Regions from separate parts of the Caproicibacter sp. genome, predicted to be linked through region 2. Evidence: predicted binding sites of a transcription regulator. Region 2 holds the regulator's gene; the other holds the start of a gene.
The links. Region 2 encodes LexA, which represses DNA repair genes until DNA is damaged. Its sites were predicted from a motif close to CNAACANNTGTTNG; they were not measured.
Positions count from the first base shown of each region.

Region 1: the regulator LexA is predicted to act here: its motif matches at 3,955-3,968, upstream of ACLQ3M_RS01700 (putative DNA modification/repair radical SAM protein).

Region 1 is NZ_JBJKOP010000009.1:5,474-11,669, forward strand. It holds gene ACLQ3M_RS01680 (DUF1848 domain-containing protein) at 1-406, shown strand, start outside; gene ACLQ3M_RS01685 (secondary thiamine-phosphate synthase enzyme YjbQ) at 393-809, opposite strand; gene plsY (glycerol-3-phosphate 1-O-acyltransferase PlsY) at 1,109-1,807, shown strand; gene ACLQ3M_RS01695 (TIGR03915 family putative DNA repair protein) at 1,791-2,612, opposite strand; gene ACLQ3M_RS01700 (putative DNA modification/repair radical SAM protein) at 2,597-3,913, opposite strand; gene metF (methylenetetrahydrofolate reductase [NAD(P)H]) at 4,219-5,103, opposite strand; gene ACLQ3M_RS01710 (MBL fold metallo-hydrolase) at 5,308-6,138, opposite strand; gene ACLQ3M_RS01715 (putative bifunctional diguanylate cyclase/phosphodiesterase) at 6,184-6,196, opposite strand, start outside.
Region 2 is NZ_JBJKOP010000023.1:2,226-8,421, reverse strand. It holds gene ruvA (Holliday junction branch migration protein RuvA) at 1-578, opposite strand, end outside; gene ruvC (crossover junction endodeoxyribonuclease RuvC) at 589-1,119, opposite strand; gene pap (polyphosphate:AMP phosphotransferase) at 1,271-2,785, shown strand; gene ACLQ3M_RS03560 (5'-methylthioadenosine/adenosylhomocysteine nucleosidase) at 2,838-3,530, shown strand; gene ACLQ3M_RS03555 (cyclase family protein) at 3,545-4,123, shown strand; gene lexA (transcriptional repressor LexA) at 4,127-4,714, opposite strand; gene ACLQ3M_RS03545 (ferredoxin) at 4,863-5,051, opposite strand; gene ACLQ3M_RS03540 (cupin domain-containing protein) at 5,107-5,448, opposite strand; gene ACLQ3M_RS03535 (peptidoglycan DD-metalloendopeptidase family protein) at 5,838-6,196, shown strand, end outside.

The DNA of each region.
Region 1 (6,196 bases), on a different contig from region 2:
AATGCGGCAGGTAGCGGCGGGTTTCGCCGAAGCCGCGCAAAAGAACGGGATTGCGCTGAAAACCTGTTCAGAAGCGATCGATCTTTCCGGCTGCGGAATAAAACACGCGAGCTGCATCGACCGCGGCAGAATCGAGCGGCTGGTCGGCTGCCCGATCGACGGTGCAAAAGACCCGAACCAACGGCCCGGGTGCGGCTGTTTGCAGAGCGTCGACATCGGCGCTTACGACACCTGCCGGCACGGCTGCGTCTACTGCTACGCCTGCGGCGGCGAGGAAACCCTCCGCAGAAAAGCCCGGAGCCACGACCCGCATTCTCCGCTGCTCGCGGGGCATTTATCGGAATCCGATCGGGTGACCGAACGAAAAGCGGCTTCCCTGAAAAAGTCTCAGCTCACTCTCCTATGATTTTCACAAGCGCATGCTTGTCCCGTTTTCCGTCGAATTCGAAATAAAAAATCTGCTCCCAGGTGCCGAAATCCAGTTTTCCCTCCGTGACCGCCACAACGACCTCCCGCCCCATAACCGTGCGCTTCAAATGCGCGTCGGCATTGTCCTCGTAGCCGTTGTGCCGGTAGCGGCTGTACGGCTTTTCCGGCGCGAGCTTTTCCAGCCAGTCCTCAAAATCCTGATGGAGCCCGCTTTCATCGTCGTTGATAAACACACTCGCCGTGATATTCATGGCGTTAACCAATACAAGCCCTTCTTTTACGCCGCTTTCCTTCAGGGCGGCCTCCACCTGCCGAGTGATGTTGACAATTCCACGCCGGGTCGGCAGATGGAAGAAGAGTTCCTTTCGGTACGATTTCATTTGACTTTACTCCTTTCAGACCGTTTCCCATGGATTTTATTTCTCAGCTAATTTTATCCTGATTCTATTTTAGCGGCCTTACGACCGGGCTGCAATCGTTTTCAATGAGCGCCGGCCGCAGGCCTAACGGCCTCCGGGCGATGTAATTGAGCCATCGCAAAGTATCTCCTTGAAAAAACGGGATGCCGGTGTTATGATATTGGCATGGCGCCCCGGCCGCTCGATTCTTTTGATCGGCGGCGAAGCGGATGATGGATCCGCCTGTGGGGAAGGCTTTTTAAACGGGGGGAGAAACGATTATGCCGGACTTTTCGATTGCCGCGCCCGCGCTGATTGTCGCGGTCCTGTCCTATCTTCTGGGAAGCATCAGCTTTTCCATTATTTTTACGAAAAGGCTTTGTCACAACACGGATATCCGCACGCTCGGCAGCGGAAACGCGGGATTAACCAATGTGCTTCGTTCCGTCGGGGTAAAGGCCGGAATTCTGACGTTGATTTTCGACTTTTCAAAGGGCGCCGTTTCCGTCTACGCCGGGAGGGCCATTTTTCAATACTTCAGCGCGCTTTCCGGAATCCCGCCCTACTTTGCCCAGTATGGGGCTTATTTAGCCGGGCTTTTCTGCATGATCGGCCATATTTACCCGGTCTATTTCGGTTTCCGCGGCGGCAAGGGCGTCCTTTCTTCCGCGGCAATGCTCTTACTGCTGGACTGGCGCCTTTTCAGCGTTGCCATTGTCATCTTCGCTTTTGTTTTTGCTTTTTCCAGAATCGTATCCCTCGGGTCGGTTCTGGCGGCCATTTCCTTTCCCATCGCGAATTTCCTGTTTTTATATTTTCAAGACTACCGCGCAGGCGCAAACGGCGCCGTTCCGCTTTCCTTCGTCTGGATTACCACGCTGTTCGCGCTCGTGATCTCTTCCCTGCTGATTTGGAAGCACCGTGAAAATATCCGAAGGCTGAAAAACGGCACGGAAAAAAAGCTCACGATCCACAAATAAAAGGCAGCTGATTTTTATCCCGCTCCGGTTGATTCGGGGCGGATTTTTTTGGGCTTTCTTTTCGTTCGCAGAATTCCGTCATACAGCTCCAGTACCGCATCGGCATGTGGCTTCTGCGGCAGACCGGGTTATGCCTTCCCTCCACTTCTACGGTCTTATAATAAAGCCGCCACAAGGCCCGCGCCTCCCGTTCCCGTTCGTCCGGTTCCGGCAGCTCTACGCCGTCCGCCGGGATAATCGCCGTTTGATGGGGGCGGTAAACCAGCGCGGCGCCATGATTTTTGTCATAGATCAGGAATCGTTCCTCCGGGTAGCGCGCGCAAAAGTGCGGCGCCAACAGCGGAAGCACAAAATTTTTTGGCTCGATTTCCGCCGCGAGGGCCCCGTCAAATTCTGAAAATCTGAGGAATCCCTTCAAAAGATGCGTTTCACGATCCAGAAAATTGACCGCCTGAAACAGCACGTGAACCGTGTCATTCGCAAGCATCTCCATGACCTGCGGGCCGTGCCGGTACCCAAGGCGCAAAAACAGGAGAATATGACGTTCTTTTCCCGGCAGGCAGGTCAGAAACGCACGCTTGACAAAACCGACTGCCTCCGGCCCGATTTTCTTCGGAATAGACGCGGCGACCCGCGCCGCTTTTTCCGAGTCGGCGGTGATTTCCCGTTCCGGCGCCAGCATGATCTGGCCGTCGTCCGGCGGGAGCACGGCAAAGGGAATTTCCTTTCGCTCGTAACTTTCGAACACGCAGCACAAAAGCCCTTCAAAGCTGCCGTCATACCGGTAAATTATGTTGTCAGCCATCTTTGCACCTCCTCCCGTTCCGGCCCTGCGCCCCCGAAAAACGAAAGCTGCTGCGGAGCCTCTTCCCAGTCAAGGTCGCGGCTGTACAAATTCAGCTCTTTTGAAGACAAAAGAGCCCTGAGAATCGAATCCCGCGTCAATTTCAGCCCGGGAACGGTTTTTCCCCGGCAGGTAATAAAATACTGCGCCCGTTTGAGCACGACGCCCAGCTTTTTCAAATCTGCGAAATCAAGAGAAGCGGTCCGGCGAGCCGTCAGAATCCGCTTTACCCCGGTCACGCCGATTCCCGGAACGCGCAGCAGCAATTCTTTCGGCGCGCGGTTGACTTCCATCGGAAAAACTTCCATACGGTTCAGCGCCCAGTTGCATTTCGGGTCCACATACGGATTAAAGGTCTGATGCTCGGGGTCGAGCAGTTCCTCCGCGGAAAAGCCGTAAAAGCGAAGGAGCCAGTCCGCTTGATACAGCCGGTGCTCCCGCAGAAGCGGCGGGCGGGAACCCAAGGCCGGCAGCAGACTGTTTTCCACAACCGGGAGGTACGCGGAGTAAAAGACGCGCTTCAGGCCGTAATTCCGGTAAAGCCCCTGCGCCAGATTCAGAATGCGGTAATCGGTGTCGGGCGTCGCTCCGATCATCATCTGCGTGCTCTGCCCCGCCGGAACAAATCTCGGCGTATGCCGGTACCGCACCAGATCCGTTTTATTCTGCCGGATCCCGTCCCGAATCTCACCCATCGGCTTCAAAATGGAAGCCTTGCTTTTATCCGGCGCGAGCAGAGAAAGACTTTGGCGGGAGGGAAGCTCAATGTTGACGCTCATCCGGTCGGCCAGCAGGCCGAGCCGCTCAATCAGCGAGCGGTCCGCCCCCGGTATCGCCTTCGCATGGATATATCCGCCGAAACGGTACTCCTCCCGTAAAATTCTCAGCGTTTCAATCATGCGCTCACAGGTATAATCCGGACTTTTCAGAACGCCGGAGCTTAAAAACAGCCCTTCGATATAATTACGCCGATAGAAGCTGATGGTAAGGTCCGCCAGCTCCCGGGGGGTGAATTCGGCGCGCGGCGTCTGGTGGGAACGCCGGTTGACACAATACCGGCAGTCGTAGGCGCATCGATTGGTCATCAGAACCTTTAAAAGTGACACGCAGCGCCCGTCGGCCGCAAAGGTATGGCAGATTCCGCATGCCTCCGCACTGCCGATCCCGCCGCGGGCGGCACTTCGATCAACTCCGCTGGACGTGCAGGCGACATCGTATTTTGCCGCGTCGGTCAGGATTTTCAGTTTGTCAAACAAATCCATTTCATTCTTCCCCCCGCTGTTATCTTTTCTAATCATAGCACAGAACATACGTTCCTGTAAAGGGTAAAAATAAAAGAACCGGCAAAAAACCGGTTCAGAAGAGATAAGTCTTCATAGCCTTGCCCCACCCACGCGCAAAGAACAAAAATCGAGAGCAATCCAATCCTTTTGGGATGCAAACAAAAATAAAGGCGACTTCAGAATAAGTTTCTGAAACGCCTTTGTTTTATGTAGGTAAATTCTACTTCCATAGCGCTATGCATCACAACCAAACTATAGTAGGAATTATAACATAATCTTCCAAATCAGTCAAGACCTTTTTGACCGACGGATAAAATATCGGAGATATTCTCCATAATCTTCCGCGCCACATCCGGTTTGTTCATGGTGTAAACGTGAATCGCCTTTACGCCGTTCGCCACCAGATCAATGATCTGTTCCGTGGCATAGGCAATGCCGGCCTGCTTCATCGCTTTGGGATTGTCGGAAAATTTATCCACAATAGCAAGAAAACGCGGCGGAAGCGCCGTCCCCGACAATGCGCAGATTCTGCGGATCTGTTTGCTGCTGGTCACAGGCATGATACCCGCCGCAACCGGAACCTGAATCCCCTTTGCAAGAATGCGGTAAAGAAAATTATAAAAAATGTTGTTGTCAAAAAACATCTGCGTCGTCAAAAAATCGCAACCGCAGTCGACCTTTTCCTTCAGGTGATCGATGTCGTCTTCCTTATGCTCGCATTCCACGTGGCCTTCCGGATAGCAGGCGGCGCCGATGCAGAAATTTCCCGACGACTTAATCTGGCGAACCAGCTCCTTTGCGTACCGGTACTGACGCGGGGAGGGAAATTCCATTCCGGGCGGAATATCTCCGCGCAGCGCGAGGACGTTTTGTATGCCGCGCGATTTCAGATCCTCCAAAACGCCGGAAACCTCTTCCCCGGTGGAAGAAACGCAGGTCAGGTGCGCAAGGGCCGGTACGCCGCACTGCTGAATCAATTCGGCAATCTGCGCGGTGGATTTGGAGGTTCCCCCTCCTGCGCCGAACGTCACGCTCAAGAACGAGGGTGACAGCGATGCGATTTCCGTCACGACCTGCCGCGCCTGCGAAAAATCCGAATCTTTTTTTGGCGGAAAAACCTCAAAGGAAACGGAAACTCCCTGACGATTGAGAATATCGATAATTTTCATATAGTTCCTCCCTGCTCTGACCCTGAAAAAGAAAAACCGTCTTCCCCACCGGGAGGACGGATGGAATTCACGACGCCTCTTCCACGGCCCGGCGCTTCGCGGCACCGGCCCTTACAGGAAACGGGAAACGGATATTTTTGTATTTCTGAAGTTTATTATACAATGCCGCCGTTCCCCCGTCAAGGGTGAAACGCAGGTATCGATTCAGGACAGATCAATTTTGTCCCCAACCGCGCCCAGAGCGCACCGGCTTCCCAAAGCCTGTTTCAACTGTGCGGCTGCGGTGATTCCGGTACAGTGCAGCGGAATCACCTTTTGAAGGTCGGACTGCGAAAAATACTCCAGAGTTTTTTGAATCCGTTCCGGCCCCTCGCCGTTCAGATGCATTCCGGCGACCAGCGAGAGAATTTTCTTGCCCGGAAAACATGCCCGCACATGTTCCACGCAGTTGACGACGCCCCGGTGGCTGCACCCGGAAAAGATGGCAAGGCCGTCCCCGTCTTTCACCACGAGAATCTGCTCGTCTTCCATGTGGTCCGGGACCCTTTCCGCGCCTTCTTCCGTGAAAAAGCAGTCCTGTACGGATTCAAAAGAGTTATAGCTTCCGATATTCCCAAGCGTCCAGACTCCCGGCAGAATTTCCGTCTTGCCCTCCGTGCTTGCGACCCGGCCTTCGGACTCCGGCGAGTCGCCCAGCCTCCACGGCATTCCGATATCCCGATACGCGCCGTTCGCGTCCAGGGTCAGTTTTTTCTGAAAAGCCTGGGGGGTAACATAGACCATCGCGCTGCTCTCCTGAAACGGGAAATGCTCAAGCCCCCCGCAGTGGTCGTAGTGCCCGTGACTTAAAACGACCGCGTTGGCGGATTCCGGTTTCAGTCCGAGCGTATGGGCGTTTCGCAGCCATACGTCCGTCTGCCCGGCGTCAAATAAGATGCTCGTACCGTTTCGCTCAATCCAGAGAGAAAGCCCGTGTTCCGCAAGCAGACGGCCGCGGGCGACATAATTGTTGCAGAGGATTCGGAATTGCAGCATGCCGTATCTCCTTTCCCTTGTTTCGATAAATTTCTTACGTTTCTATTATACCGCGGAA
Region 2 (6,196 bases):
AGCGAAAGCCGGATCAGCTCCTCCACCGGCAGGGCGCTGTCGAACTGCGCGACCAGACCGGCCGCGTCCGACGGCGAGTACCCTAGCACGGAAAGCGCCTCCACCGCCGCAGAGGCATGGGAGGAAGCCGATACAACGCCCGCTGCCGGCGCCGCCGTGCTTGCGGGCGACCCGAGGTCGCGAACACGGTCCCTGAGCTCCAGGCAGATGCGCTGCGCCAGCTTCGGCCCGACGCCGCTCGCGCGGGTCAGCGTTTTGCTGTCGCCTGTGGCAACAGCCGCCGCGACCTGCTCCGGCGTCAGCTGCGACAGAATGGCGAGGCCGACCTTCGGCCCCACGCCGGAGACACCGGTCAGCATTTTAAAACAGCTCAGCTCCGTCTGGGTTGAAAAGCCAAACAGGTCAAGCGCGTCCTCCCGCACATTCAGCACGGTGAACAGCTTCGCCTGTTCGCCGATCTGCGGCAGAGTCCGCTGTGTATTCATCGAAGTAAAGCATTTAAACCCCACGCCTCCGCATTCAATGACGGCGAGTCCCGGCTCCGTATGGCACAGGGTTCCTTTCACACTGTAAATCATGGTTCCTCCGTTATCCTCGGTTCCCGCTCCGAAGCCGGAGCCTTTCCGAAAGCATCGCCCGTTTCATCGCCGACCCGGCCGCCTGACCGTGGCAGACCGCCATTGCGAGCGCGTCCGCGGTATCGTCCGGTTTCGGCACCTCTTTCAGGCACAGAAGGCGACGGGTCATTTCCATCACCTGCGGTTTTTTCGCCTGCCCGTACCCGGTGACCGCCAGTTTGACCTGAAGCGGGGTATATTCAAAGACGCACGCACCGGACTGCTGTGCCGCGAGCAGGATTACTCCCCTCGCTTCCGCAACGCCGATCGCCGTTTTCTGATTGTTCTGAAAATATAGCTTTTCTATTGATACGGCGTCCGGCTTCCATTTTGCCATCACGGCGCGCAGGCCGTTATAAATTGCTTCCAGCCTCAGACAGAAATCTTCGCCGGCACGGGTTTCAATGGAGCCGTGCTCCAGCGGAATAAATTTTCCGCCCTGCGACCGAATCAGGCCGTAGCCCACAATCGCGTAGCCGGGGTCGATTCCCAGAATAATCATCGCGCCGCTCCTTCCCGGAAAATATTCGTTTTATTATATCACAAATGCGGTGCCTAGGGAATACCGCGGGCGAATTTGAGCCCGATGTACTTCTTTCCTTTTAAAAACGTCCTTTTGCGCGTATAATAGATGAAAAAGGACGGTGCGCGCCATGCTGGAAAAAATCGACTTGAAAAAAAGTATTACGAAAGAAGAATTCAAATCCGCTTCCAAAAAGCTGCGGGAACAGCTCTCCGTTCTTCAGCAGCAGGTGCTGAAACAGAAACTGCCCGTCATCATTCTCTTTGAAGGATGGGGAGCTTCCGGAAAAGGCGAACTGATTTCCGACCTGATCCTCAGCCTTGATCCGCGCTGGTGCAAGGTTCACTCCGTCACGCGTCCGACGGAATTGGAACGGCGCAAGCCCGTGCTGTGGCGGTACTGGAATTTCGTACCAAAAGCCGGAGATTTTTCCATTTTGGACCGCAGCTGGTACCTGGACGTTACCACCGCGCGGCTGGAAGAAGACGTGAGCGCCAAGGAACTGACCCGCCGCCTGAACAGCATCAATACGTTTGAGCGCGAGCTGACCGACGCGGGCTACCTCATCATAAAATTCTTCGTTCACATCAGCAAAAAAGAGCAGAAAGAGCGCTTTGAAAAGCTGGCGAAAGACCGCAATACTCAGTGGCGCGTGACGGAGCAGGACTGGAAACGGAATCGGCAGTATGAAAAATACTGCGAATCGTTTGAGGAAGCAATCGGCTACACAAACACTACGGCGGCGCCGTGGCACCTGCTTTCCGGAACCGACCGGAGGGCCGCCGCGCTGGATGTGTTTCAAGCGGTCATCGCACGGGTCACGGAAGCTTTGAATCAGGAGCGTCAGGACCTGCTGCCGGCACAGGAGCCCGTTCAGCCCGGAGCCTACCCGTTTCTGCCGATGCCGAAGCTGTCCGAAGTTCCGCTTAACCGGACCCTGGACCGGGACGAGTACCAGAAAAGGCTGGAAAAGGAACAGAAGCAGCTGCGGGAGCTGCACAGCGAGCTGTACCTGAAAAAGATTCCCGTCATTCTCGCGTTCGAGGGCTGGGACGCCGCCGGCAAGGGCGGCACCATCCGCCGCGTCGCCAAAGCGCTGGACCCGCGCGGCTATCAGGTAGTCCCAATCGCCTCGCCGACCCCGGACGAAAAAGCCCGCCAGTACCTGTGGCGTTTCTGGAAAAACCTGCCCCGCGACGGGCATATCGCCATCTTTGACCGAACATGGTACGGCCGTGTTCTGGTGGAGCGCGTGGAAGGCTTCTGCACGGAAGCAGAGTGGCGCCGCGCCTACCGCGAAATCAACGAATTTGAGCGGGAGCTTGCGGACTGGGGCGCCGTAATTCTGAAATTCTGGCTGCAGATTGACAAGGAAGAGCAACTCCGCCGCTTTCAGGCCCGGCAGAACAATCCGGAAAAGAGCTGGAAAATCACCGACGAGGACTGGCGCAACCGAAGCAAATGGGATCAATATGAAGCCTGTGTGAACGACATGCTGAAATACACTTCCACCCGGTACGCGCCGTGGCATATCATCGAATCGCAGGACAAAAAATTCGGGCGGATTCAAACTCTTGAACTGATTACCGACGCGATTCTTGACAAATGCGGAGAAAAGCATCCCCACGGAAAAAAAGAGGATTGATTTTCCTGCGAAAAAAACGTATGATCAAGGAAGTATCAGGAGGTGTTTCGAAATGATTGGAATCATCGGCGCAATGGACGTTGAGGTACAGGATCTGATTGGCCTGATGCCGGAACGGGTTTCGGAAACCGTCAGCGGAATCATTTACCACAGGGGGACCATTGAGGGAATTGAATGCGTGGTCTCCCGCTGCGGGATTGGAAAGGTCGCCGCCGCGGTCTGTGCTCAAACCATGATTCTGCGTTACCGTCCGGCGGCGCTGCTGAACGTCGGGGTAGCTGGCGGAACCGGCGCGGGGGTAAAAATCGGCGACATTGTCATTTCCAGTTCACTGGTTCAGCACGATATGGATACGAGCGCTCTCGGAGATGAAAAAGGATTTTTAAGCGGGCCGAATATCATTCATATCCCCGCTTCCCGCCGTCTGGCGGACCAGGCTGTCGCCGCCTCGAAATCCGTGTATCAACCGGAAAAAATACATACGGGAGTTATCGCCACGGGCGATCAGTTCATCGGCGATTCCGAACGGCTCGGCCGCATCGCGGATGAATTTGGCGCCTCCGCCTGTGAAATGGAGGGCGGAAGCATCGCGCAGGTCTGTTACCTGAACGGAACCGAATTTTTGGTCATCAGGGCGATTTCGGATAACGCGAACGAACAGGCCGCGGTCGATTTCACGGAATTCGCCGGCCGCTCCGCGCGCGAGCTGACCGAGCTGATCAAAAACCTTCTTCCCCGAATTTAAGGGGGAACTGCAAAATGGAATTGATCGACGTTACCAGAGAGCTGTTTTCCTCGCAGCCCTATCCGGGCGACCCGGTGCCGCGCCGGGATATCGTCCGCCGCATGGACCTTGGGGACGCCTGCAACCTTTCCGGATTTTACGCCTGCTGCCACAGCGCAACCCATCTGGACGCGCCGCTTCATTTCATCCCGGACGGAGATTCCGTTGATCAAATGGATCTTTCCCTCTTCATCGGTCCCTGCACGGTCATTGCCGCCGAGGGAATTCTGACCGGCGCGGACATCGACCGTCTCGCGCCGCCGCAGGGCGGCAGACTGCTGCTGAAAGGCGGCGGAGAGGCATATTTAACGCAAAGCGCGGCGTTCGCGCTCGCGCAGTCCGGCATTGTTCTGGTCGGAACGGACGCACAGAGCATCGGCGCGCCGAACGACGAAGAAGCCCCCCACAAAGAGCTGCTGGGCGCCGGCATCCCGATTCTGGAAGGGCTGAATCTTTCCCTTGCGGAACCGGGCGGCTACCGGCTCATCGCGTTCCCGCTTCTGATGTCCGGGGCGGAGGCTTCCCCCGTGCGCGCCGTTCTGATCCGAGACTGAGGTTTACCGGTAAAACCGGTAAACCGCGACGACCTTGCCCAGAATCAGCGCGTCCCGGGAATAGATCGGTTCAAACGCCGGGTTTTCCGGCTGCAGCCGGACGCGGTCCTTTTCGCGGAACAGGCGTTTGACCGTCGCTTCGTCCCCGATCAGCGCAACGACGATTTCCCCGTCGAGCGCCGAGCCGGTTTTCTGCGCGACAACGATGTCGCCGTTTAAAATTCCGGCGTTCTTCATGCTTTCCCCCTTGACGTTCAGCGCGAAGTATTCCTCGTCTCCCACACGCCTCGCGGGCGAAAACGGAAGATATCCCTCGATTTCCTCCACTGCAAGAATCGGGTTGCCCGCCGCCACCTGCCCCAGAATCGGAACCTGAATCGTGGTCTGCTCCCCGGCCAAATGAATGGCGCGGTTCAGGCCGCGGTCGCGCGTGATCAGCCCCTTTTCCTCCAGCGCCCTTAAATGCGCGTGAACACTGGAAGTGGATTTCAGCCCTGTGGCGCGGCAGATTTCCCGAACGGTCGGCGGCAGTCCGTTTTCCATTCTGCCTTTTAAGTAATCGTAAACTTTTTGTTGGCTTTTTGTCAGCATCCCGAATCACCTTCCCTGATTGATAGCAATATTATACCATAACAGCCGGCAAATGAAAACAAATGTTTGCAATAAATCCGGGTGAAAAGCCCTTCCCAAAAAGCAGCAAAAATCAGAGGGCAGCCGGTTTCGGCTGCCCTCTGAGCATTTATTCCACGGTGATGACTGATACGGGACAGCCTTCCTGCGCCTCGACCGCTTTCTCCTGTGCATCTTTCGGAACGTCTTCCTGATAAACCTCGGCTACTCCGTCGTCCCCCATACGGAAAACTTCAGGGCAGGTCTGCGGGCAAAGCCCGCAGGAGATACAACCGCTTCTGTCCAGACTGGCTTTCATAACAAACTCCTCTTTTTAATTTAATTTTTTGTGATATAAAACCTGACTTTAAAATCTACCGAGGGAATACGACGACAAGAAGCATCTTAAAACGGCTCTCCGAAGCAACGGCATGCGGAATCCCCGCGGGCATTACGATGGTTTTCCCCGAATCAAGATGTATTTTCTTCTCTCCGATCGTAATCAACGCCGTCCCCTCCAGAATCATGACCATTGCATCCCCGCCGGAGCTGTGTGAGCTGATCTCTTCATTCCGGTCAAACGCGAACAGCGTAATACTCACCGCCTGATTCTGCGCAAGGGTCCGGCTGACAACCTGACCGTCCTGATACTCAACAAGTTTGGTCAAATCCAGTTCTTTTTCAAAATCTATATTCTTTAAATAGTGGCTGTTCATGTTTCTTCCTCCGTTACAACACCATTATCCCCAACTCGCCGAAATCAATGCGTTCCAATCCAAATACGAAACCGCCGCGCCGCGCTGGCCGCAGACAGCTTCGGTGAGTTCTTTTGGAAAAAATTCATAAGGTATTCATAACTCATTCACAACTTTTTTGTGCATGGACGATATAATAAAAGCGTAATCAGGGAGTTGGAGCCGCACCGCTCTTTGATTCATGTTCTACCCTCCTCAATATACCCCTCAAGCTAATGAAATCGGACCCGGTCGGAAACGACCGGGTCCCTTTCCTTTCAAAAATAATCCTCAAAAAAAATATTGCCTCTGCCCGCCTTTTCCGTATAGCGAACCGTTTATGTGGTCAAAATACTTGCGGAGGTGGCAGAATGAATTTACACATACAAAAAAATGGCAGAAAAGGATCTTCAAAAGGTTTTTATATTGCGCTTGGGGTCTGCCTGATTGCCGTTGGAGTGGCAGCCTGGACGACTTATGACAGCGTGGTGAACTACGCGGCGCCTGATGACAAATCGCAGAGCGAAACCGTTCAGAGTACGGCACCCGCCAACAATACGGTCAGCGGGGTGTACGCGGAACCGGAATCCTCTTCCCGGACCGAAGCGTTGTCTTCCAAGGCCCCGTCCAGTTCCGAGGCCGTTGCATCCAAGCCCGATTCCAAGCCGGAATCAAAACCGGAAGCGCCTGTTTCAAAGCCGGAGCGGACAGCTGCAGCCGAGGTGACGCA